DNA from 3 places in the Mesorhizobium sp. B2-3-7 genome. Region 2 is predicted to be linked to each of the others. Evidence: riboswitches for the same ligand, from Rfam matches in the RefSeq annotation. Region 2 holds a riboswitch; each other region holds the start of a gene.

Region 1 (7,926 bases), on a different contig from region 2:
ACAAAGAGACGGGAGGACATTGAGATGACCGTCGCGACCGGAAACTCCTTCGCCAGCCGCTTCGGCGTTCACATCGCCGTCCTGGTCTTCGTTGCGATCTGGACCATGCCGACGCTCGGCATCCTGATATCGTCGCTGCGCGACAAGGACCAGATCATCGCCTCGGGCTGGTGGAACTCGTTCGCCAGTTCGACCCAGACCGAAGCTGGACGCCTGCCGCCCGCCTCGGCGCAGGTCGAGAAGGACGGCAAGTTCGTCCTCCAGGGCAACATTTTCGGCGATGGCGCCAAGCGCGAGATCAGCGCCTTCGGCGTCAAGTCGGCGGCACCGACGCAATATCCGGCCGGCACATCGGCCGATCTCGGCGACGGCGTTACCTTGCAGCTCAATGCCGACGGCAGCTTCGTCATGACCTCGCCCAAGGCGTTCGAGGGCGACCGCGGCCAGCGCGTCTACTATGCCTCCTCGGCGCCGCCGAAATTCACCACCGACAATTACAGGACCGTGCTGTTTTCGGAAGGCATCGGCCGCTCCTTCATGAACTCGCTGACCGTCACTATCCCGGCGACCGTCATCCCGATCCTGATCGCCGCTTTTGCGGCTTACGCTCTGGCCTGGATGCGCTTTCCCGGGCGCGCGCTTCTGATCGCGGTCATCATCGGCCTGCTGGTGGTGCCGCTGCAGATGTCGCTGATCCCGCTGTTGAAGCTCTATAACGGCGTCGGCGCCTTCTTCGGCGTGCCCTCCAAGACCTATCTCGGCATCTGGCTGGCGCATACCGGCTTCGGACTGCCCTTCGCCATCTACCTCTTGCGGAGCTACATTGCCGGCCTGCCGCGCGAGATCATGGAATCGGCGCGCATCGACGGCGCCAGCGATTTCGAGATATTCGTCAAGATCGTGCTGCCGCTGTCATTTCCCGTGCTGGCGTCCTTCGCCATCTTCCAATTCCTGTGGGTATGGAACGATCTCCTGGTGGCGATGGTTTTCCTTGGCACGGAGGCGGATCAGATCGTGCTGACCGCCAAGCTCAATGCCTTGCTCGGCTCGCGTGGCGGCGACTGGGAGATCCTGACGACGTCGGCTTTCGTGACCATCATCGTGCCGCTGATCGTGTTCTTCTCTTTGCAGCGCTATTTCGTCCGCGGGCTGCTCGCAGGCTCGGTGAAAGGAGGCTGAAACCATGCAATCCGCTTTGAAAGCCAGTTCGAGGCCCGATCTCGCCGTCGATAGCGACTGGTGGCGAGGTGCCGTGATCTACCAGATCTATCCGCGCAGCTACCAGGACTCGAATGGCGACGGCATCGGCGACCTCAAGGGGATCATCGGGCGGCTGCCCTATATCGCCGCGCTCGGCGCGGACGCCATCTGGATCTCGCCCTTCTTCAAATCGCCGATGAAGGATTTCGGCTACGACGTCTCGGATTACTGCGACGTCGACCCGATGTTCGGCACGCTGGCCGATTTCGACGCGCTGACGGCGGAGGCGCACAGGCTGGGGCTGAAAGTGATGATCGACGAGGTGCTGTCGCACACCGCCGACATCCATCCCTGGTTCAGGGAAAGCCGATCGAACCGCAGTAATCCGAAAGCCGACTGGTACGTCTGGGCCGATCCCAGGCCGGACGGCACGCCGCCCAACAACTGGCTGTCGATCTTCGGCGGATCGGCCTGGCAATGGGACACCAGCCGCCAGCAATATTACCTGCACAACTTTCTCGCGGAACAGCCGGACCTCAATTTCCACAACGGCGAAGTCCAGGACGCGCTGCTCGACGTCACCCGCTTCTGGCTGGAGCGCGGTGTCGACGGGTTCCGCCTCGACACCATCAATTTCTACTTCCACAGCCAGGGGCTGGAAAACAACCCGCCGCTGCCGCCGGAGCAGCGCAACGACCAGACCGCACCCGCGGTCAATCCGTACAACTACCAAGATCACATCTACGACAAGAGCCGTCCGGAGAACCTCGGCTTCCTCGAACGCTTCCGCGCCCTGCTCGACGAATATCCGGCAACGGCCGCGGTCGGCGAGGTCGGCGATTCACAGCGCGGACTGGACGTCGTCGCGGCCTATACAGCCGGCGGCAAGCGCGTGCACATGTGCTATTCCTTCGATTTCCTGGCGCCGGAAAAGATCAGCGCCGCCAAGGTCCGTTCGGTGCTGGAAACCTTCGGCAAGGTTGCCAGCGACGGCTGGTCGTGTTGGGCCTTCTCAAACCATGACGTGATGCGCCCGGCCTCGCGCTGGGCCGCCAACGAAGCCGACCCGACCGCCTATCTCAAGGTTATCTCGGCATTGCTGATGTCCTTGCGCGGCTCGGTCTGTATCTATCAGGGCGAGGAACTGGGGCTCGGCGAAGCCGAATTGCGGTTCGAGGATCTGCAAGATCCCTACGGCATCCGCTTCTGGCCGGAATTCAAGGGCCGCGACGGCTGCCGCACGCCGATGGTGTGGGACGGCAGCGCCAGGAATGGCGGCTTCTCCCAGGCAAAGCCGTGGTTGCCGGTGCCGGCCAAGCACCTGTCGCAAGCCGTCAATGTCCAGCAAGGCGACGAGCATTCGCTGCTCGAACACTACCGACGCTTTCTCGGCTTCCGCCGTGCCCATCCGGCGTTGGCCAAGGGCGATATCAATTTCATCGAAAGCCAGGGCGACACTGTCGCCTTCACGCGCCGCGCGGGCAACGAGCAGATCGTCTGCGTCTTCAACCTGGGATCCGGGCCAGCGGAGGTTGACCTTGGCGGTCGATCGCTGCAACCTTTGCCCGGACACGGATTTTCGGGACAGCAGAGCTCCGGCTCCATCCGCCTCGGCGGCTACGGCGCCTGGTTCGGGCGCATCGACTGAATTCTAGCGACCACTGGAGGGAAACATGGCCGATGTCACGCTGAGGCAAGTGAAGAAATCATACGGCAATCTCAACATTCTGCACGGCATCGACCTCGACATCAAATCGGGCGAGTTCATCGTCTTCGTCGGGCCGTCGGGTTGCGGCAAGTCGACATTGCTGCGCTCGATCGCAGGGCTCGAGGAGATCACCTCGGGCGAGCTCAGAATAGCCGGCGAGGTGGTCAACGACGTGCCGCCGTCGAAACGCGGCATCGCCATGGTGTTCCAGTCCTACGCGCTCTATCCGCATATGACGGTCTACGACAACATGGCGTTTTCGATGAAGATCGGCAAGGAAAGCAAGGCCGAGATAGACAAGCGCGTGCGCCAGGCGGCAGAGATCCTGCAGCTGACCAACTATCTCGACCGCCTCCCCAAGGCGATGTCGGGCGGCCAGCGCCAGCGCGTGGCCATCGGCCGCGCCATCGTGCGCAACCCGAAGGTGTTCCTGTTCGACGAACCGCTGTCGAACCTCGACGCCGCGCTGCGCGTCGCCACCCGCATCGAGATCGCCAAGCTCAAGGAATCGATGCCCAACACCACCATGATCTATGTCACCCACGACCAGGTCGAGGCGATGACGCTGGCCGACCGCATCGTGGTGCTGAAGGAGGGCCATATCGAGCAGGTCGGCACGCCGATGGAACTCTACAAGAAACCCGGCAATCTGTTCGTTGCCCAGTTCATCGGCTCGCCGGCCATGAACATCCTGCCGGCGACCATCGACAAATCGGGCAATCCGACCGTCATCAGTCATGTCGGCGGCCGCAAGGCTACGGTGCCGATCGCGACGCCGGCCTCGGCCAAGGGCGCGTCGGTGAGCTTCGGCGTGCGGCCGGAGGACCTGACGATCGCCGGCGGCACGGACTATCTGTTCGAAGGAACGGTGGATTATGTCGAGCAGCTCGGCGAGGTGCAACTCGTCTATGTCGACATCGGCCGCGCCGACCTGCCGCTGGTGACCAAGCTGCCGGGCAATGTCGAGGTCAAGCGCGGGGCGACACTGCGGCTGAGCGCCGACGCCGGAGACCTTCATATCTTCGACGCGGATGGACGATCCTTCGCGCTGCACGAGACGGAAGCGAAAGCGGCCTGAGAGCAGGCCATGAATTAATTGCCGGTCACGCAAAAAAGGAGCGGCGGGCAAAGCCCGCCGCTCCTGTCTGGTGTCAGCTTCGGCTGTTAGTGGCCGAAGAGATTCCGGTCACTGCCCTGAGGGGCGGACTTGTGTTCATCGCCCGACGAATTGAGCAGCTTGTAGACCGGCGAGCCGCTGTCGCGGATCGAAGCCGTGTGCGCATTGTCGACCGAGGTGACGGCAGGCTGATTGGCGCCATTGGAGCCATAGTTGTCGCTGCTGGCGAAAGCGCTGCCCGAAACGGCCAGGACGGCGGCGGCAGCAAGGATGATCTTTTTCATTTCAAGTCTCCTGAATTCTCAAATTCCACCGCAGAGGCGGGCTTGCCCGCCATCTGCTGCAGGATCGGCTGTTAGTTGTTGCCGAAGAGGTTATGGTCGGCACCCTGAACAGGTGCCTGGGCAGCCGGAGCCGGCGTCTTGGTCGAAGCGGTGTATGAGCTGTCCGTCGAAGTGGCCGCGGGCTGGTTGGCGCCATTGGAGCCATAGTTGTCGCTGCCGGCGAAAGCGCTGCCCGACACGGCCAGGACGGCGGCGGCAGCAAGAACGATCTTCTTCATTTCAAGTCTCCTGAATTCTCAAATTTCGCCAGGACGGCGGAAGGCCCGCCGTCAACTGGAGATCGGCTGTTAGTTGTTGCCGAAGAGGTTGCGATCGGCACCCTGGACAGGCGTCTGGGCAGCCGGTTCCGACTTCTTGGTCGAAGCGGTGTACGAGCTGTCGACGGCGGTGGCCGCAGGGGCATTCGAACCATAATGGTCGCTACTAGCGAAGGCGCTGCCGGAAACAGCCAGAAGGGCGGCGGCAGTGAGAATGATCTTTTTCATTTTTGATACTCCAGTATTTTTCCGTCCGTCTAGCGGCGTGTCTTGGGAGGAAATCGCGTCGTTCGGACAGCCCCGATGTGGGAAAGCCATACCGCCATTTCCAATCACGAAGTTTTTCCGTGTGGACCAAGTTTCCACCACTTGAAATTGTGCCAGAGCCTTCAACATTCGTTTTTTTCTGTTTACTATCAGTTGGTTATGCAAACGCGTCGCGCGATCACCAACTGTGTCGAAGGCCCAGTGTTCACACCGTCCTGCACGCATCGTCAACAGAAACGAACCGTTCGGTTCGATTTTAGAGGGCGCTAACAGTCACTTTTCGAAACCGTTAACCTTTTTTGCCTCCGCCACGAGACGGAATCCGAGGCGGCGACCTGAGGCTTTCTGCCCTGCAACGGCGGCCGCGCCGTTTCCAATGCGTGTCGCGCGGCATGGATGCGATGTCGTTTTCATGCCGACGACAAGTCGGCGATCATGGTTAGATCCTGCCATCTCAGGTGCCGCCGCGTGACGACGAGGCGGAGAATTGGGAAGCCGGTCAGAATCCGGCGCTGCCCCCGCAACGGTGGTGGAGTTCAGGTCGCAACGGGAGACCACTGGGCAAAGGCCTGGGAAGGTGTCGCGACAGTCCGCAAGGACAGCTCCAGAGCCCGGAAACCAGCCCGAGATGTTGGACTCGACTGATCGCGGCGGGCGGTCAAGAGGCGGATGGTGCATGTCCGGCGCAAGCCGGCGCGCTGCTTGATCCTTCCTCTCTCCCCTCCGTTCAGTCCTTCGATGCGAGGACAGGACTTCAATGCGAGGACAGGACATGGATGCGCGCAACGACATGCTGAAACGGCTGCAAGGCCGCAGGGACGGCTTCTCGCTCGAGCAGCCCTTCTATACCGATCCCGACTACTTCAAGCTCGACATGGAGCTGATCTGGTACCGCGACTGGCTGTTCATCGGCCATGATTGCGAACTGCCCCGGCCCGGCAGCTTCATCACCGTGCAGATCGGCGACTATCCTGTGGTGCTGGTGCGTGACCAGAAGGGCAACATCAACGCCTTCCACAATTCTTGCCGCCATCGCGGCAGCCGCGTCTGCAACACAGACAAGGGCACGGCGGCGAAGCTCGTCTGCCCCTACCATCAGTGGACCTATGAACTGGACGGCAGGCTGCTGTTCGCCAGGCAGATGGCCGAGGGTTTCGACAAGAGCCAGTTCGGCCTGAAGCCGGTCGCCTGCGAAAGCGTCGGCGGCTACATCTTCATTTGCCTCGCCGACGAGCCGGCGGATTTCGCGCCGATGCGGACGATGATCGAACCCTATTTGCTGCCGCATCGGCTGCGCGAAGCAAAGGTCGCCTTCGAGAGCACCATCGTCGAGAAGGGCAATTGGAAGCTGGTCTGGGAAAACAACCGCGAATGCTATCATTGCGCCGGCAACCATCCGGAGCTCTGCAAGACCTTCCCGGAGGCGCCGACCGTGACTGGCGTGCAAGACGCCGACGGCGACCCGGAGATGCTGGCGCACTGGGCCAAATGCGAGGCGGCAGGCCTGCCGAGCAGGTTCCGCATCGACCCGGCCGGACAGTACCGTGCCACCCGCGCGCCGCTGCTGCGCGATGCCGTCAGTTATACGATGACGGGAAAACGCGCGGTCAAGAAGAACCTGTCCGACGGCGTTGCCACCGACCGCATCGGCTCCTTGCTGCTCTATCACTATCCGACGACCTGGAACCACATCCTTGGCGACCACGCCGTCACGTTCCGCGTGCTGCCGATCAGCGCCACCGAGACCGCGGTGACGACCAAATGGCTGGTTCACAGGGACGCGGTCGAGGGCGTCGACTATGATCTCGCCGAACTCACCCATGTCTGGACCGAGACCAACGGCCAGGATCGTCGCATCGTCGAGGAAAACGCCTTCGGCATCCTGTCGCCGGCCTATGAACCCGGCCCCTATTCCGAACTGCACGAAGGCGGCGTCATCCAGTTCGTCGACTGGTACGCGCGTTTCATCGGTCCGCGCCTCGCCGAAGACGGCCGGCCGGCCCTGCGCAGCGTTGCTTGAGAGGTAAGGGATGAATGCGATGACGGATCTCGGCCTCTATCGCCATCTCGATCAGATGGCGCCCTGGAACGACAGGCTCCAGGTGCTGGAAGTGATCGGCGTGAGCGACGAGGCGCCTGATGTAAAGACCTTCACCTTCCGCTCCGACAACCAGACCTGGTTCCGCTACAAGCCGGGCCAGTTCGTGACGCTGGAACTGCCGACAGCGGATGGGTTGCTGATGCGCACCTACACGCTGTCGTCTTCGCCTTCACGGCCATTCTCGATCGCGGTGACGGTGAAGGCGCAGGCCGGCAGCACCGGCACACGCTGGATGTTCGACCATTTGAGGCCTGGTTCGCACGTCAAGGCGTATGGGCCGGCCGGAGACTTTTCGCTGCACAGCCACCCGGCGGCCAAATATCTGTTCATCTCGGCCGGCTCCGGCGTGACGCCGATGATGTCGATGCTGCGCTGGCTGAATGACTGCGCGCCATGGACCGATGTCGGCTTCGTCAACTGCGCCCGCCGCCCCGAAGAGATCATCTTCCGCAAGGAGCTGGAATTGCTCGGCAGCCGCATGCCCGGCCTGTCGCTCGGTTTCATGATCGAGGAGCGGTCGAGCCGGGAAGGCTGGTTCGGCCATATGGGCCGCATCGACGCCATCCGGCTGCCGCTTTTGGCGCCCGATTTCCGAGAGCGCGAAATCTTCTGCTGCGGCCCCGACCCCTTCATGCGTGCCGTGCGCGGCATGCTCGAAGCCGCCGGCTTCGACATGGCGAGATACCATCAGGAAAGCTTTGCAGCGCCGCTGCTGGAAGAAATCCCGGCGCCGTTCGCCTCGCCGACTGGAGACGGTGCAGCCATTCCTGTCGAAGCCGCGACGCCGATCCGGTTCTCGATTTCGGACGTCGATGCCGCATGCGTCGCCGGCCAGACGGTGCTGCAGACGGCGCGCGCCTCGGGAGTCAGAATCCCCGCCGCGTGCGAATTCGGCCTGTGCGGAACCTGCAAGGTCAAGAAGCTCTCGGGCG
Region 2 (7,926 bases):
ACCGCCTTCCCCCAATCCGTCGCTGCTTCGCAGCGCCACCTTTCCCCCCCTCCGGAGGGAAAGGAAGTGAGCCCTGCTGGAAGCGTTTGGCGACCAGACTTGAATGCTCATCCACAAAAGGGGACAACAGCTCTCAAAACTCCACCCCCTGCTGCGCCTTCACGCCCGCCGCGAAATGGTGCTTGGTCAGCCCCATCTCGGTCACCAGGTCGGCCGCCTCGACCAGCGCCGGCTTGGCGTTGCGACCGGTGACGACGACATGCAGGCCCTCGCGGCGCGCTTTCAGCGCGGCAACCACCTTGTCCAGATCGAGATACTCGTAGCGCAGCGCGATGTTGAGTTCGTCGAGCACGACGAGACTGATCGACGGATCGGCCATCAGCTCCAGCGCCTTGGCCCAGGCGGCCTCGGCCGCCGCGATGTCGCGCTTCAGATCCTGTGTCTCCCAGGTGAACCCCTCGCCCATCGCGTGCCAGACGACGCGGTCGCCGAAGGCGGCGAAGGCCTCCTTCTCACCCGTATGCCATTTGCCCTTGATGAACTGGACGACGCCGACGCGCTTGCCGTAGCCGAGCATCCGCAGCGCCAGGCCAAAGGCAGCCGTGGTCTTGCCTTTGCCCGGGCCGGTGTTGACGATCAGCAGCCCCTTTTCGACCGTCTTGCTCGCCACCTCGGCGTCTTGGACCGCCTTGCGCTTGGCCATCTTGGCGCGGTGGCGCTCTTCGTCCTTTTCGTCGATGTCGGTCATGTCACTTCACCTTGAGCGGCAGCCCCGCCACCATCAAAAGCACGGTCTCGGCAATCGCCGCGACCTGCTGGTTGAGCCGGCCGGCGGCGTCGCGGAACCGGCGCCCCAGCGCATTGTCGGGCACGATGCCTTGCCCGACCTCGTTGGATACCACGAACCAGGGTCCGCGCGGCCGCGACAGCATGTCAGCCAGCCGCCGACATTCGGCCTCTACATCATGATCGGCCAGCATGTGATTGGTCAGCCAGAGCGTCAGGCAGTCGACAAGGACCGGCTGGTCCTCCGGTAGGGCCTCGAGTGCACCGACAAGGCCAAGCGGTGCATCGATGGTCGTCCAGCCCTCGCCGCGCCGCGACCGGTGCAACGCGATGCGCTGCCGCATCTCGTCGTCATAGGCTTGCGCCGTGGCGATGTAGGTCCATGGCGAAGGCAAGGCCGTCATCAGCGTTTCGGCGTGCGCGCTCTTGCCGGAGCGCGCACCGCCGATGATGAAGGTCAGTCTTCCGCGATCAGGCAAAGCTGTCGCGCAGGCTCGTCGCGCTGCCGGTGAAGCGTCCGCGCACCACGACGACGACAGCGCCGAGCACGAGCCAGAACACCAGGTTGGTTACGGTTACCGCCACCACGAACTGATGGTGCAGGCCTTCCGGAATCGGCGTCTCGAAACTGTCCGGCTGCGGCGCGCCGACAATATGCGGCGCGACGATCAACACCACGCCCAGAATCGCCAGCGGCAGTGATTTGCGGAAGGCGATCAGGGCAAGGCCGATCGCCGTCGCCGCCACCGTCGCCGTCCACCAGATCTGGCGTGGCAGAAGCTCGGCGGCAGGCATGGCCGGCAGTTCCGGCGGCAGGCCGAGGCCCGGCGCCAGCGTGAACACGGCAAAGCCGGCCAGTCCCCAGAACACGCCCTGGCGCCAGTTGCCGATGCCGCCGGCGAATTCCGAAACCGCGACCAGGACCAGCGCGAAGCCGATGCCGGTGACGATGTTGGCAAGCACGCTGAAGGCGAAGCGCTCGAAGCCGTCGGCCGGCGCCCAGCCTTCCTCTTCAGCCGGAACAGCTTCAGCGGCTGCCGGCGCGGCGGAGCTCATGGCATTGCCCGCCGGGGCGGCAGAGTTCATGGCGTTGTTGTCGGTCGGGGCCGGTGCGGTATGGTCGTGGTGGTGGCCGCCGCCGGCCTGTTCGTAGACTTCCGCCTTCAGGATCAACGGCACGGTGGCATAGGCCTGCATGCAGGCGAGAACGACACCGGCCACGAGCCCTGCGATCGCCGCGATGAACACGACGTTGCGAAACAGGTTCATGATGTCAAATCCCTATCAGTGGCAGGGAAACGCCATCGAGTGGCGATAGTCGTGCGCGGCATTGTGGACCGCGTCGATATGCGAGAAACCGACAAAGCCTACGACGAAAACGCCGAGCAGCGCCGCGAGCGCGAGCTGCAGGAGGCGCGACTGCGAGGAGATGGAGGCGCCGAGGGAGACGGAAGCGGTATTCATGTCTTGTCCTTTCACCCTCCACCCGAGGGCATCGAAGTCAGTTTCCTGTCGCCGGCAGGTCTCCTGGCTCGCGGATCAGCGCCCTTCCCCACCTTCCCGAAGAAAATCTTCAGTGGCATATGGAGAGGACTACCGCACACAGTTGCGGGGGCAGCCACGGCATTGGGCAACAAATCTGCCCGCACCGCATTCCCTCTTGGCTCCAATCGGAACCGACGACGAAGGTGACTATAGGGAAAATCGCCGCATCCGGCAAACCAAATTCCGACGGCGACAAGCGCTTTAGCGCCGTCCGGCCGCTTGCTCCGCTGCAATTGACAATTTCCGTGGCCGGGTGTCGGCTGCCATCCTCACAGGAGGCCAGCCATGCAGCCCGTCCAGAGCCAGCACGCCCCCTATAACGGCCTCACCCGGGCCGAGCCGACATTGCCGTCCTCGGCCTATTGGGATGCGGCGGCCTACCAGCGCGACCTCGACGCCATCTGGTACAGGAACTGGCTGCTCGTCTGCCGTGAAGCTGATCTCGCCCAACCGCTGGCTTTCCGCACCTTCCGTGTCGGCAGCCAGGAGATCGTCGTGCTGCGTGACGATACCGGCGAACTGCGCGCCTTCCACAACACCTGCCGGCATCGCGGCTCGCAGCTTTGCCAGGAACGCGAGGGGCGGCTGAAGGCGCGGCTGATCACCTGCCCCTACCACGCATGGTCCTATTCGCTGCGCGGCGAGCTCGTGCGCGTGCCATCGAAAACGCTGCCCGAAGGTTTCGACAAGGCGGACCATCCGCTCTATCGCGTCGCGCTGTCGGTCTGGCGCGGCTTCGTCTTCGTCAATCTCGCGGAAGATGCCGCCGGCTCGGCGCACTCATCCTTCGACCCGGCCTCCGGCGATCTCGGCAACTGGCCGCTGGAATCGCTGGTATCGGGCCATGTGCTGCGCAAGGTGATGAACTGCAACTGGAAGATCTTCTGGGAAAACTTCAACGAATGCCTGCATTGCCCCGGCGTCCACAAGGACCTGTCGCGGCTGGTGCCGATGTACGGCCGCGGCCTGATGGGCCGGCATGACGACCCCGAATGGACCCGCCATGCCGACAATGACGCGCCGGAATTTTCCGGCGGGCTGCGGGCGGGTGCCGAAACATGGTCACGTGACGGCCAGGCGCATGGGCCGGTCTTTTCGGGCCTGACGCCGGCCGAGCGCGCCGCCGGCCAGACCTACGCCACCAGCCTGCCCTCGATGTTCATCGTCGGCCACGTCGACTATGTCAGGTCCGTACGGCTGGTGCCGCTTGGCCCCGAGCAGACCGAATTGACCGCCGAATGGCTGTTCGCGCCCGACGCGCTCGCCGCCACCGACATCGACAACATCGTCGGATTCGGCACCCAGGTGCTGGAGGAGGATGCCGCGATCTGCGAGGTCAACCAGAAAGGGCTGCGCTCCATGCGCCATAAGGCCGGCGTGCTGATGCCGGAGGAGTACGACCTCCACCGCTTCCACGATTGGGTACGCGAACGACATGCTGCGCTTGTGCCGTAAGCTTCACAGCGACTTCGGCAGATACCGCCAGGTGACATAACCGCAGACCGCCGCAAGCAGGCCGAGCGTGACGAAAACCGAGCCCAGTCCGAAAAAGGCCAGCACCACCGAGTAGACCAGCGGCGGCGTCAGTTCGGAAAAGTCGAGATAAGTGCGGTAGACCGCAGCCATCTGCGCCCGCTCATAAGAGCGGACCGAGCGCATGAAGGCGGTCGAGCCCAGCGCGTCGAGCGCGATGGTGAAGAAGGCGCCGCACAGCAGGAAGGCGCCGGTGACGAGCGGCGCGCTTTCGCCGACGGCACCCGCCGCCAGCAGCACCACCGACATGGCGAAATAGGCAAAAGTCATGGTCCTGCGGCCGCCGAAGCGCTTACCGGCCTTGCCCCAGAAAATCGCCATGAACAAAAGCGCGTTGCCTGCCGAAACCAGAATGCCGCCGGCAAGTTCGCCCTCACCGGTGATGACCATGAACAGCGGGCCATAGACGAAAAATGTCGTCCAGAAGCAGGAGCGGCCGAAGGCGATCAGCCAGGCCAGCCTCAGCCTCGGCTGCGCGACGAAGCGGCCGATATTGGCCAGCGGGTTGACCGGGCGCGTCTTGCCCGGCCGGATCGAGGGATTGTCGCCGAGCCGGTAGGTCCAGAACAACGCCAGCAGGGCCAAGGCGAATACGGCGACCGCGCCATGCGCGGCATAGATGCCGAAGCGCGTGTAGAGAAAGATGCCGAGCGTCGGCCCACCCGTCCAGGCAAACATCGACCACGCCATGCGCAGCGATTCGGCCTGCATGAAATCGGTCTTGCGGATGTGGTCCATGATGTAGAGGTTGAGCGTGATCGACAGCGCACTGGCGCCCATGACACGGCACAGCATGCCGGCCAATTGCCCTGCGAGCGTATGCGTGACGAAGAACAGCGAGCCGATCGCCAGCAGGCAGGCGCCCGCCGTGTAGACCCAGCGCCGCGCGAAGCGCTGGATCAGCATCGGCATGAACAAGGTCACGGACAGGCCGAGCATCGCCACGATGGTGTAGAGGATCGAGACGATCTGCTCGTTGTGGAGGATCTCGTAGGCCTGGATCGGGATGACGCTCGACACCGTGGCGCGAGCGAAGGATTCGACCGCGTAGAGCGAGGCGAAGGTGCGGGCATCCGCGGCCTTGAGGGCCGGTAGCCAGATCGGATGGCGCACATGCGTGGACATTGCTTCCCCAAAGCAGAATCACCAGCCAAATCTGCGGCCATCATTTCGCGACCGGTAACAGGAAACCGACGTGCCCCGGTTAAAACGAAGCCGGTCAAAGGCTTTCCGGTGCTGGCCTAAAGGGGTGCCTGATGCAGCGCCGGCTGATCGTCCGTATCGAAGCTCACGGCCTTCTTTTGTCCGGCGTAACCGTGATAGTCCTCGTGCGGGGCTGAATCAGATCGCGAGACCATGAGCATCCAGACGCCGACCATGCCCGCCGCGGAGTTGCCGAAGACCAAGCGCATCGTCGCCGTCGACATGCTGCGCGGCATCGCGCTGATCGCCATGGCGAGCTACCATTTCACCTGGGACCTGGAATTCTTCGGCTACACCGATCCCGGCCTGACCGCCTTCGGCTGGTGGAAGTTCTATGCTCGCTGCATCGCCTCGACCTTCCTGTTCCTGGTCGGCGTCAGCCTGTATCTCGCCCATGGCAAAGAGATCCGCTGGAACGGCTTCTGGAGACGCTTCGCCATGGTCGCCGGAGCGGCGATCGCCATTTCGGTCGCCACCCGTATCGCCACGCCGGACGGGTGGATCTTCTTCGGCATCCTGCACCAGATCGCGCTGGCGAGCCTGCTCGGGCTGGCATTCCTGCGCCTGCCGGCGCTGCTCACACTGCCGATCGCCGCGGCGGTCATCGCCATTCCCTTCTATTTTCGGCTGGAATCGTTCGATCACCCCTGGCTGTGGTGGGTCGGGCTTTCCGCGGTCAACCCACACTCCAACGACTATGTCCCGCTGTTCCCGTGGTTCGGTGCGGTGCTTGTGGGCCTCGGAGCGACCAAGCTTGCCTCCGGCTTCGGCGCCTTGGCGCGCCTGGCAGATGTGGCACCCGGGCGCTGGTCCAACCCGCTGGGCTTCATCGGCCGGCACAGCCTGGCCTTCTACCTGATTCACCAGCCGCTGCTGATCGGCAGTGTCTGGTTGTTCTCGCAAGCAATGCCGGCCAAGGTCGAAACCCCGCAGGTGAACTTTCTCAAGACCTGCCAGATCTCGTGCGAGCAGCAGCGCGACAGCAAGTTCTGTTCGAGCTATTGTGGGTGCATGCTGGACACGCTGGAGGGCGAGGCAACGCTTGATCGGCTCTACAAGAACGACCAGACCGCCGAATGGAGAGCGCATCTGGCGGATCTCGCCGGCACCTGCACGGCCCGGACCGACAGCAAGATGACGGAGGAAGGTGTCGAATGACCGAGACCCCGCCCAAACCTGGGCTGATACCGTGGCCGCCGCTGATCTACATCGCCGCCATCGCCATCAGCATCGCGCTCGGCTTGCTTTTTCCCCTGCCCTGGATCGGCGACCTCCTGGGCGACCTCCTCTACGCGGCCGGCTGGGTGGCGCTGTTCGGCGTCGCCGCACTCTGGTTCACCGCCATCCGCACCATGACGCGGGCCAAGACCACGCTCAACCCCAACGCCGTGCCGGACCATTTGGTCACCACGGGTCCTTTCGGCATCACCCGCAATCCGATGTACCTCGCCAACACGCTGCTGTTGATCGGCGTTGCCTTCATCTCCGGGATCGTCTGGTTCCTGCCGCTCGCCTTCGTCGCCGCCTTCGTCACGCAGAAGGTCGCGGTGGAAAAGGAAGAAAAGATGCTGTCGGCAAAGTTCGGCAAAAAATACCGCGACTATGCCAAAAGAGTGCGGCGCTGGATTTGAGCATCTGAACGCCGGCTGCCAGAGCCATATCGGGAAGATAACGGTTTCCGATTTGTGGCGGAGACCAACAATTTGTCGATGTCGGCGCCGCCCCTCACCTGCCTGCCGGCATCCTCTCCCCGTATAGTGACGGGGAGAGGGGCGCTGTCATCAGCGGTTTCGCCAGCCACCAGCGTTGCAGGAAAGAGACCGAGATCACGGTCAGCCCCCTTCTCCCCGTCACTATACGGGGAGAAGTGCCCGGCAGGGCGATGAGGGGCGGCGCCGACTCTAAAGCGATTGTCCTGCCTGGAAGGCCGCTACGTATTAACCCCGAGCTCGACCAGCCGCTCAACGCAGGATTCCTCGGCCTGGTCGAGTTCGGCCAATGTCTCCTCGAGGTCGCGGCGCTTTTGCCTCAGATCCTCGCGCTTTTCCTCGATGCGCTTGATCATCAGCTTGAGCTGGCCGACCTCGCCGGGCGGTTCCTTGTACATCTGGATGATTTCGCGGATCTCGTTGATCGAGAACCCGAGCCGTTTTCCGCGCATGATCTGCCGGATCAAGTGTCGGTCGGATGGGCGAAACAGCCGCGTGCGGCCCCGCCGCACCGGCTGCACCAGTCCCTCGTCCTCGTAGAACCGCAGCGTCCGCGTCGACACGTCGAATTCGCGCGTCAGCTCGGTGATCGAATAATATTCCCGCATTCTCGCCCCATAGCCGGAGATTGGCGACTGCTGCTCTCCGTCCGCGGCAGACCTGCCGGAATCGGCCGCAGTCTGCCTGTCGCCGAGCCTCGCACGGCATTTACGTAAAAGTCAATTGAGCCGGATCAATGGACGCCGAACCACCACGTGGCAAGGCCCAGAAAAGCGAAGAAACCAACGACGTCGGTGACCGTGGTGACAAACACCGCCGAAGCGACCGCGGGATCGATCTTGAAGCGGTCGAGCAGCAGCGGGATCAGGATGCCGGCAAGGGCCGCAACGAACATGTTGATGATCATGGCCGCGGCGATGATGCCGCCCAGATTGGCATCGCGGAACCAGACGGCGGCTACGATGCCGATCAATATGGCGAAAACGATGCCGTTGATGAAGCCCACGCCTATCTCGCGGCGAATGATGCGGCCGGCATTGTAGATGTCGAGATCCCTTGTCGCCAGCGCCCGCACGGTGACGGTCATGGTCTGCGAACCGGCATTGCCGCCCATCCCGGCCACGATCGGCATCAGCACAGCGAGCGCCAC
Region 3 (7,926 bases), on a different contig from region 2:
CGGTTTCGGTCAGCGACAGAGCCGTTGTCGGCTCGTCGAGGATGATCAGGTCGGCCTGCTTGTAGATGGCGCGCGCGATCGCCACGCCCTGGCGCTCGCCGCCGGAAAGCTGGCCGACGACGGACTGCGGTGTGAACACTTTCGAAGTGAAGCCGATCTCGCGCATAAGCCGGCTCGCCTCCCTGATTTCGGTGCCGACTTTCAGCCAGCCGAGGAAGCCGGTGAGTTCGCGTCCCATGAAGATATTGCGCACGATGGTCTGCTGCACGGCCAGCGCCCGGTCCTGGAACACGGTCTCGATGCCGGCGTCGCGCGAGCGCGCCGCGTTCCAGCCGGTGACCGGCTTGCCGCGAACGAGGATCTCGCCGTTGGTCGGCTTGACCGCGCCGGCGAGGATCTTGATCAGCGTCGACTTGCCGGCGCCATTGTCGCCGATCAGTCCGACCACCTCGCCGCGGTCGACGCTGAGATTGACCCCGCCAAGCGCGTAAACCTGGCCGTAGGATTTCGTGATGTCGCGCAGTTCGATGATGCGTTCGGCCATCGGGTCCTCGCTTGCTTGTCGCATGCCGGGCCTCGCCGGCGGTCCCGCCGGCCGGGCCTGAGCCCCCGGCCGGCGGCTTGGGAGGTCAGCGCAGTGCCTGCTTGGCCAGTTCGGCGACGATCTTGTAATTCTCAGGCGTGACGAAGCCGGCGCCGGTATCGACATTCATCGGTGCCAGCCCCAGCACCACTTGCTGGCAGAGGCTGAGGATCGGCAGATAGCCCTGCATGAACGGCTGCTGGTCGGCGGTCAGTTGCACCCAGCCGCCCTTGAAGGCTTCCACGATCTGCGGGCTGGTGTCGAAGCCGAAATTGAAGATGTCGCCCGGCTTCCGGCCCGCCGCCGTCATATAGGTCTGGACGTTGCCGAGCATCTGTCCGCCGGGGTAGCCGACGGCCTTCACGCCGGGGTTGTTGAGCAAGGCGGCGGTGATCACCGGGATCGCCAGATTCGGATCGGCTGCCCATTCGGTTGCGGAATTGATTTGAACGACATCGATGCCGGCCTCTTTCAAGGCGGAGACGGTTCCTCGCTCGCGGGCGCCGCGGCTCTCGTTCTCGAACGGGCCGATCATGATCGCCTTGTCACCGGCCTTGAGCTTGGCCAGCTTGAAGGCTTCCGCGCCGAGCGCGCGGCCCTGCTGTTCCTGCTGCGCGCCGACATAGCCGCCGCCGAAGGCCGTCACCACCGTCGGCACCGGCACGTTCTGGTACATCATCTTGATGCCGTCCTTATGCGCCTGTTCGGCCAGCGGCATGATGGCGGCGTCGCCGGGGTGGCCCATCATGGCAATACCGTTGGGCTTGACGGCGACCGCCTCGCGCAGCTGCTGGACCATTTTTTCGATGTCCCAGCCTGAGAAGATGTAATCCACTTTCGGTCCGAGATCGGCCGCAGCCTGCTTGGCGCCATTGTAGACAATGGTGCCGAAAGCGTCGCCCTCGGCGCCGCCGACGAAGAAACGGATGTGGACGTCCTTGCACCATTGCGCGTCGAGCGCCTGTGCCGGCAAGGTGGAGATGGCGGCGGCGAGCGCCGTGGCGGTCGCCACCACGGTCGTGCGCAGAAGTGTCGTTCTCTTGGCGATGCTCATGCACGTTCCTCCCTTTTGTCCTCGCGAGCGAGGGTTTCGACATCTGCTTCGGCAATCCCGTCCGGCTCCTCCCGCCGGCCAATCCTCACGTCGGGTTCGGCAGGTAGCTCAGGCCTCCCCTGCATTGCTGGAGGTATTCCAGCGCGCGGACCTGGCCTGTCATTTCAAGATCGTCGCGATAGACCGGGTCGTGCCAACCTTCGATGTCGATGGCGCCCTTGTATCCGGCCAGCCGCAATTCGCTGATCACCCGCGTCCAGTCGCTGTCGCCGAAGCCGGGCGTGCGCATCTGCACGAAGGGCAGGCGGCCGAAGACGCCGTGCTCGCGTATGACATCCCAGCGCACCGTCGCGTCCTTGCCGTGGACATGGAAGATGCGATGCGCCCATTTGCGGATCTGCGGGATCGGGTCGATCAGATAGACCAACTGATGGCAGGGCTCCCATTCCAGACCCAGATTCTCATCCGGCAATTCGTTGAACATCAGTTCCCAGGCGTCCGGATTATGGGCGATGTTCCAGTCGCCGGCGGCCCAGTTGCCATCCATGGCGCAATTCTCGAAGGCGATGCGCACGCCCTTGTCGGCCGCGCGTTTGGCCAATTCGCCCCAGACTTCGCGGTAGCGCGGCAGGCTGTCGGTCAGCGGCTTGCCGCGGATGCGGCCGGTAAAACCGCTGACCAGATTGGTGCCGAACAGATGCGCGCTGTCGATCGCCGTTTCCCAGGCCTTGAGCACGCCGCGGTCGGTGTCGCCGCTCTCGAGTGGATTGCCGAACACGCCGATCGAGCTGACGCTGACATCGGCATCGCCGATCGCGTCGCGGATCTCGCCGGCGAGCCGCCCCAGGTCCTTGCCGCCCAGCGTCTGCCAGAAGAAGGGCTGGACGCTCTCGAAACCGAGCGGCAGGATCTGCCTGACATAGGCGGCCGGGTCTTCGAGATTGGCCCGCACCATGGTGCCGATCCTGATGTCGAGAAGCGGGTCCGCCATGGTCATCCTTCCTGCCTGGGGATTTCGATCCGGCGCCCGGTCTCGGCGCTTTCGATCGCCGCGAAAACCATGGCCAGGCTCTTGATATTGTCGGCGCCGCGCGTCTCCGGCTCGGTGCCGGTTTCCACGGCGCGGACGAAATCTTCCATGACGCCGAGATGCCCGCCGATGCGGTCGGCAGGGTCGAGCGGCGGCACCGCTACCGACACGACCTTGTCGAGCAGGCCTTCGCGTTCCGGCAGCACGGCTTCGGCCTTCAACTCGTCATGACCATCCCAGGTCAGGCTGCCGCGTTCGCCGACGATGCGCCAACTGCCTTCCCAACTGGTGCGGAAACCGTCGGCGCACCAACTGCCGCGATAGGTGAACATCTTGCCCTGGCCGAGCTCGAAGGTGGCGCTTGCCGACGATCCCTGCCGGTACCAGGAATTGGCCGGCTCCCATTCCCGGCAATACACTTCGGTCGGCTCGCCATCGACCATGTAGCGGGCGGCGTCGAATGTATGGATCGCCATGTCGAGCAGCAGCACATGGCGCATGCCTTCGCGGAAACCGCCGAAATGCGGCGCAATGAAAAAATCGGCATGGATGCTGGTCGCAGCGCCGATGGCGCCGGAGCCGAGGAAGCGCCGGATGCGCCGGACGTTGGCGACGTAGCGGCGGTTCTGCACCACGGCATGGATGCGCCGGGCGCGCCGCGCATCGTCGATGATGGCGCGCGCATTGTCCGGGCTGTCGGCCAGCGGCTTTTCCGTCAACAGATGACAGCCATGGGCAAAGGCCGAATTCGCCACGGCGCGACGGGCGGCAGGCACGACCACGTCGAACACCGCATCGGGTCTGGTCTGGGAGAGAACGACGTCGAGATCGGTCCCGATCGCGACCCCGGCGAGGTCGTATTCGCGTGCCCGCTGGCGCGCCCTGTCGGCGTCGAGGTCGACGAGACCGACGATCTTGACGGCAGGGGATTGGCTGATGGCCTCGAGCCAGGTTTTGCTCATGGCTCCGCACCCGACCAGGACGACGTGCATCATCCAGCGCTCCTCCGGCCAACCCCTCCTGGCTGGCACCCACGGCAGTCCGTAAATGACTTCCGTAAACGTTTACGATGACACACCCGATGGCATATATTGTCAATCGGATTTGTACCGTCGGCTCTGAAACGCCTTGGCCGCACGACCGGCTGGTGCTAGCCAGAAGCAGGAGGGGGAGGTCTTGGCGTCCAGCATTCACGATCTTGCGCGGCACCTGAACATTTCGATCGGTACAGTCTCGCGCGCGCTTAACGGGCGCGCCGACGTGAACGCCGAGACACGCCAGCGCGTGCTCGAGGCGGCCCGGAAGCTCAATTATTCACCGAACCACTCGGGCAGGAACTTACGCCGCGGCACCACCCATGCCGTGGCTTTCATGCTGCAGCCGCATCCGGGCGACCAGCAGTATGGCGAGCCGTTCTTCATTCCGTTCCTCACCGGACTGCAAGCGACATTGGCCGAGTGCGGGCTGGACCTGATCATCGTCATGGGCGCGCCGGCGGATTATCAACAGGAGCGGCTGCGCCGCGTCGTCGAGACGCGTCGTGCCGATGCCGTCGTACTGGCCTGGACGCGGCGCGAGGACGATCGCATCGACTATCTGAGCAAGGCCGGCTTTCCCTTCGCGACGCTCGGCCGAAGCCGGTCCGGCGACGACAGCTATCCCTCTCTGGATCTGGATTTCGAGAAGGCGGGCGCCGATGCGGTCGACCGGCTGGTTGCGCGTGGCCACCGCCGCATCGCCGCCATCCGGCCGTCGCTTGACCTGAATTTCGGTTATCTGTTTCTGGAGGGTTATTGCAAGGCGCTGCGGCGGCACGGCATCGAAGTCGATCCCGGCCTGATTGTGGACGGTTTTATCAACGAAGCCGGTGGCTACGCGGTGACACCGCAAGTCATGCGGTCGAAGGATCCGCCGACCGCGATTATCTTCAACAACGACTCGATGGCGCTCGGCGGCTGCAAAGCGCTCGCCGAAATGGGGATCAAGCCCGGGCAGGATGTCGCGGTGATCGTCATCGTCGACACGCCGCTCTGCCGTTATTTCTCGCCGGCGCTGACCGGCTTTCGTCCGAGCCTTGACCCGATGGGGCGGCGGCTCGGCGAAATCCTGCTCGCCTCGCTCCCGGCTTTCGCCGGCGCGAAAGGGCCAGAGATCATTCGCGAGGTCTGGCCGCTGGAACTGGTGGCGCGCGATAGTGATTGACCACACGTTTGTATCGTTATAACAGAACATGCATCGACCTTGCCTCGACGCTGCCTGCATCCTAGGCTGCGACTCGTGATGGTCCCCGCGCCGCAAGGCGAGGGGTGAAAAGGGAACATGGTGAGGCCCGATTTTCGGGTCGAAGCCATGGCTGCCCCCGCAACTGTAAGCGGCGAGCAAAATCCGAGAAGCCACTGGCCGGCAAGGCTGGGAAGGCAGGATGGCGCAACGACCCGCGAGCCAGGAGACCTGCCATCTGCATGGGTTGACCGGACGGGGTGTGCCGGGAGGAGACGCGGGGTTCGGTCTTGTCGACCGGTTCAAGCCAGCTTCCTTCCGTCGCCATTTTTGAAAGTGACGGAAGTTGGACGGCTCCATCGATCGCATTCACTGCATTCCCATGCATCGCATCATCGTGTGCACGCTTTGCCGCGATATCGCCACCGAGGTGAATTCAGGCCAGCGTCCGGCAGGATTGGCAAGCAAGACGCTGGCCCGTATTCCGGCAGGCCCTGCAAGGAATTGCCCATGACCGCGCCGCTTCTCGAGGCCCGCGACCTGGCCGCGGCGGCGGATGGCCTGCATCTGGTGCATCCGGTCAGCCTTTCGGTGGCGGCGGGCGACCGTCTCGCCATCATCGGTCCCAACGGCGCCGGCAAGACGACATTGCTGCGCATGCTGTCGGGCATGCTGCGGCCGAGTTCGGGCGAAGTGAAGCTCACCGGGCGCCTGCTGGACAGGATTTCGACCGCCGAGCGGGCGCTGCACATCGCCGTCGTCGGCCAGACCGATCAACCGGATCCACGGCTGGCGGTGATCGATTATGTCGAGCTCGGCCGGGTTCCGCATACCGGCCGCAGGCACAGGAGCGAGGAACGCGACATTGTCGTCGAGGCGCTGCGCCGGACCGGGCTGTTGCCGCTGCTTGGCCGCACCATCGGCTCGCTGTCGGGCGGCGAGCGCCAGCGCGCCCAGCTTGCCCGCGCCATCGCACAGGAGCCGAAGATCCTGTTCCTCGACGAGCCGACCAACCATCTCGACCCGCGGGCGCGCAGCGAGTTGCTCGAACTGGTTGCAGGCCTCGGCATGACCGTGATCGCGGTGCTGCACGATCTGGCGCTGGTGACGCCTTTCGCCACCAGGGTCGCGGTGATGGGCCATGGCCGGTTGCATGTGCTGGCGCCGCCACGCGAAGCACTCACTCAGCAGCTGATCCGCGAGATCTTCGGTGTCGACGTCTTTAGGTTGCGCCACCCGACGGAGGACCGCGAGCTGACGGTGTTCGAGGTTCCGAACCGTGCCGCGCATCTTCGTGAGCGCAGATCCAATTCCCGTGCAACGAAGGAGCAACATCCGTGAAACGCCTTGCCGTATCTCTTGCCTTCTCCCTGCTGGCCTCTACGGCCTTCGCCTTTCCGGTGACGGTCGACAGCTGCGGCAAGTCGCTGACCTTCGACGCGCCTCCAAAGCGCGCTGTCATTCACGATCTCAACATGGCCGAGATGGCCTTCGCCCTGAAGCTGCAGCCGTCGATCGTCGGCCTGACCGGCATCACCGGATGGTACAAGGTCGGCCCCGAATTCAAGGCCGAGCAAGGCTCGATCCCGGAACTGGCGCCCAAATATCCGACGCTGGAAAACCTGGTCGCTGTCGAGCCCGACTTCTTCTTCGCCGGCTGGTATTACGGCATGAAGCCGGGCGGCGAGGTGACGCCCGATACGCTGGCGCCACACGGCATCAAGACCCTGGTGCTGACGGAAAGCTGCGTCCATCTCGACAAGAACCGGCCTGCCGCTTCGATGGACCTGCTCTATGGCGATGTCGAGAAGCTGGGCAAGATCTTCGGCAAGGAGGCCGAAGCGGATAAGCTCGTCTCCGGCTGGAAGGCGCAGCTCGCCGAAATCGCCGCAAAGGTCGGCGACCGCAGGGGAACGCGCGTCTTCCTCTATGATTCCGGCGAGGACAAGCCGTTCACATCAGGCAAGTTCGCCATTCCCAACGCCATGATTTCCGCGGCCGGCGGCGACAACATCATGGCCGACATGGACACCAGCTGGGGCAACACGGATTGGGAGACGGTGGCCTCGCGCAATCCGCAATTCCTCATCCTGCTCGACTATCAGGATGGCGGCGGCTACCGGAAGCTGCTCGATTTCCTGAAAGCGCATCCGGCAATGAAGGAGATAGACGCGGTCAAGAACGAACGCTTCGTGGCGCTTCGCTATGCCGAACTGACACCCGGACCGGCCAACATCGAAGCGATCGGCAAGATCGCCAGGGCGATGCATCCGGAAGCATTTTAACCGGGAAGATGACTTTGCGGCACAAGGCATTCGTATTGGCCATGATGGCGGCCGCGTCGGCTATGGCCGCGCTCGCGCTGCTATCGATCGCCTATGGTTCGACGATGATCCCGCTGGGCGACGTCGTTGCAGCACTTGGCCATGCGATCGGATTGAAGGGGCATGACGTGTCCGGCCCGGTCGGCAGGATCGTCGTCGACCTCAGATTGCCGCGCACCATCCTGGCCATCTGTCTCGGCGGCGGCCTGGGCGTGGTCGGCGCGCTGTTGCAGACGGTGACGCGCAACGATCTTGCCGATCCGTTCCTGTTCGGTCTCTCGTCGGGAGCCGCCGCCGGCGCTGTCTCCGTCATCACCGTCTTCGGCGACAGTTTCGGGATCTGGACGCTACCGATCGCCGCGTTCACCGGCGGTATTCTGGCGGCTTGCGTTGTGCTTTTGCTGGTTGCGCGGGTGAGGGGACAAGGCCCCGAACGGCTGATCCTCGCCGGACTTGCGGTCTCCTTCATGTTCACCGCATTGACCAATTACCTGGTCTTTGCCGGTGACCAGCGCGCCGCCCATTCGGTGCTGTTCTGGACGATGGGCGGGCTCGGCCTGGCGCGGTGGGACAATATCTGGCTAGGTGCGCTTGGGGCCGGCACGATTGCGGCGTACGGGCTGTGGAATCATCGCCGGCTGGACGCTTTCCTGGCCGGCGAAAATGCCGCCGAAAGTCTTGGCGTGCCGGTGGCGCGAATGCGACGGACGACGTT

What was found. A riboswitch is a leader RNA that binds a small molecule or an ion and turns the genes downstream of it on or off. The one in region 2 is predicted to bind cobalamin.
Region 1: linked by a shared signal. The riboswitch ahead of FJ940_RS27525 (aromatic ring-hydroxylating dioxygenase subunit alpha) and the one ahead of FJ940_RS14505 (CbtB domain-containing protein) in region 2 are both predicted to bind cobalamin.
Region 3: linked by a shared signal. The riboswitch ahead of FJ940_RS09070 (ABC transporter ATP-binding protein) and the one ahead of FJ940_RS14505 (CbtB domain-containing protein) in region 2 are both predicted to bind cobalamin.

What each region holds. Positions count from the first base shown of each region.
Region 1 covers NZ_VFVV01000020.1:63,979-71,904, forward strand. The annotation lists gene FJ940_RS27490 (sugar ABC transporter permease) at 1-23, shown strand, start outside; gene FJ940_RS27495 (carbohydrate ABC transporter permease) at 25-1,179, shown strand; gene FJ940_RS27500 (alpha-glucosidase) at 1,184-2,848, shown strand; gene ugpC (sn-glycerol-3-phosphate ABC transporter ATP-binding protein UgpC) at 2,874-3,986, shown strand; gene FJ940_RS27510 (DUF680 domain-containing protein) at 4,073-4,309, opposite strand; gene FJ940_RS27515 (DUF680 domain-containing protein) at 4,381-4,587, opposite strand; gene FJ940_RS27520 (DUF680 domain-containing protein) at 4,657-4,854, opposite strand; cobalamin riboswitch at 5,333-5,535, shown strand; gene FJ940_RS27525 (aromatic ring-hydroxylating dioxygenase subunit alpha) at 5,666-6,913, shown strand; gene FJ940_RS27530 (hybrid-cluster NAD(P)-dependent oxidoreductase) at 6,933-7,926, shown strand, end outside.
Region 2 covers NZ_VFVV01000006.1:286,310-294,235, reverse strand. The annotation lists gene cobO (cob(I)yrinic acid a,c-diamide adenosyltransferase) at 134-748, opposite strand; gene cobU (bifunctional adenosylcobinamide kinase/adenosylcobinamide-phosphate guanylyltransferase) at 750-1,265, opposite strand; gene FJ940_RS14510 (CbtA family protein) at 1,258-2,055, opposite strand; gene FJ940_RS14505 (CbtB domain-containing protein) at 2,071-2,250, opposite strand; cobalamin riboswitch at 2,286-2,482, opposite strand; gene FJ940_RS14500 (aromatic ring-hydroxylating dioxygenase subunit alpha) at 2,617-3,786, shown strand; gene FJ940_RS14495 (MFS transporter) at 3,790-4,989, opposite strand; gene FJ940_RS14490 (DUF1624 domain-containing protein) at 5,221-6,225, shown strand; gene FJ940_RS14485 (isoprenylcysteine carboxylmethyltransferase family protein) at 6,222-6,698, shown strand; gene FJ940_RS14475 (MerR family DNA-binding transcriptional regulator) at 6,998-7,384, opposite strand; gene mgtE (magnesium transporter) at 7,510-7,926, opposite strand, start outside.
Region 3 covers NZ_VFVV01000003.1:455,080-463,005, reverse strand. The annotation lists gene FJ940_RS09095 (ATP-binding cassette domain-containing protein) at 1-544, opposite strand, end outside; gene FJ940_RS09090 (substrate-binding domain-containing protein) at 630-1,637, opposite strand; gene FJ940_RS09085 (sugar phosphate isomerase/epimerase) at 1,723-2,628, opposite strand; gene FJ940_RS09080 (Gfo/Idh/MocA family oxidoreductase) at 2,631-3,662, opposite strand; gene FJ940_RS09075 (LacI family DNA-binding transcriptional regulator) at 3,844-4,869, shown strand; cobalamin riboswitch at 4,932-5,141, shown strand; gene FJ940_RS09070 (ABC transporter ATP-binding protein) at 5,398-6,228, shown strand; gene FJ940_RS09065 (ABC transporter substrate-binding protein) at 6,225-7,172, shown strand; gene FJ940_RS09060 (iron ABC transporter permease) at 7,181-7,926, shown strand, end outside.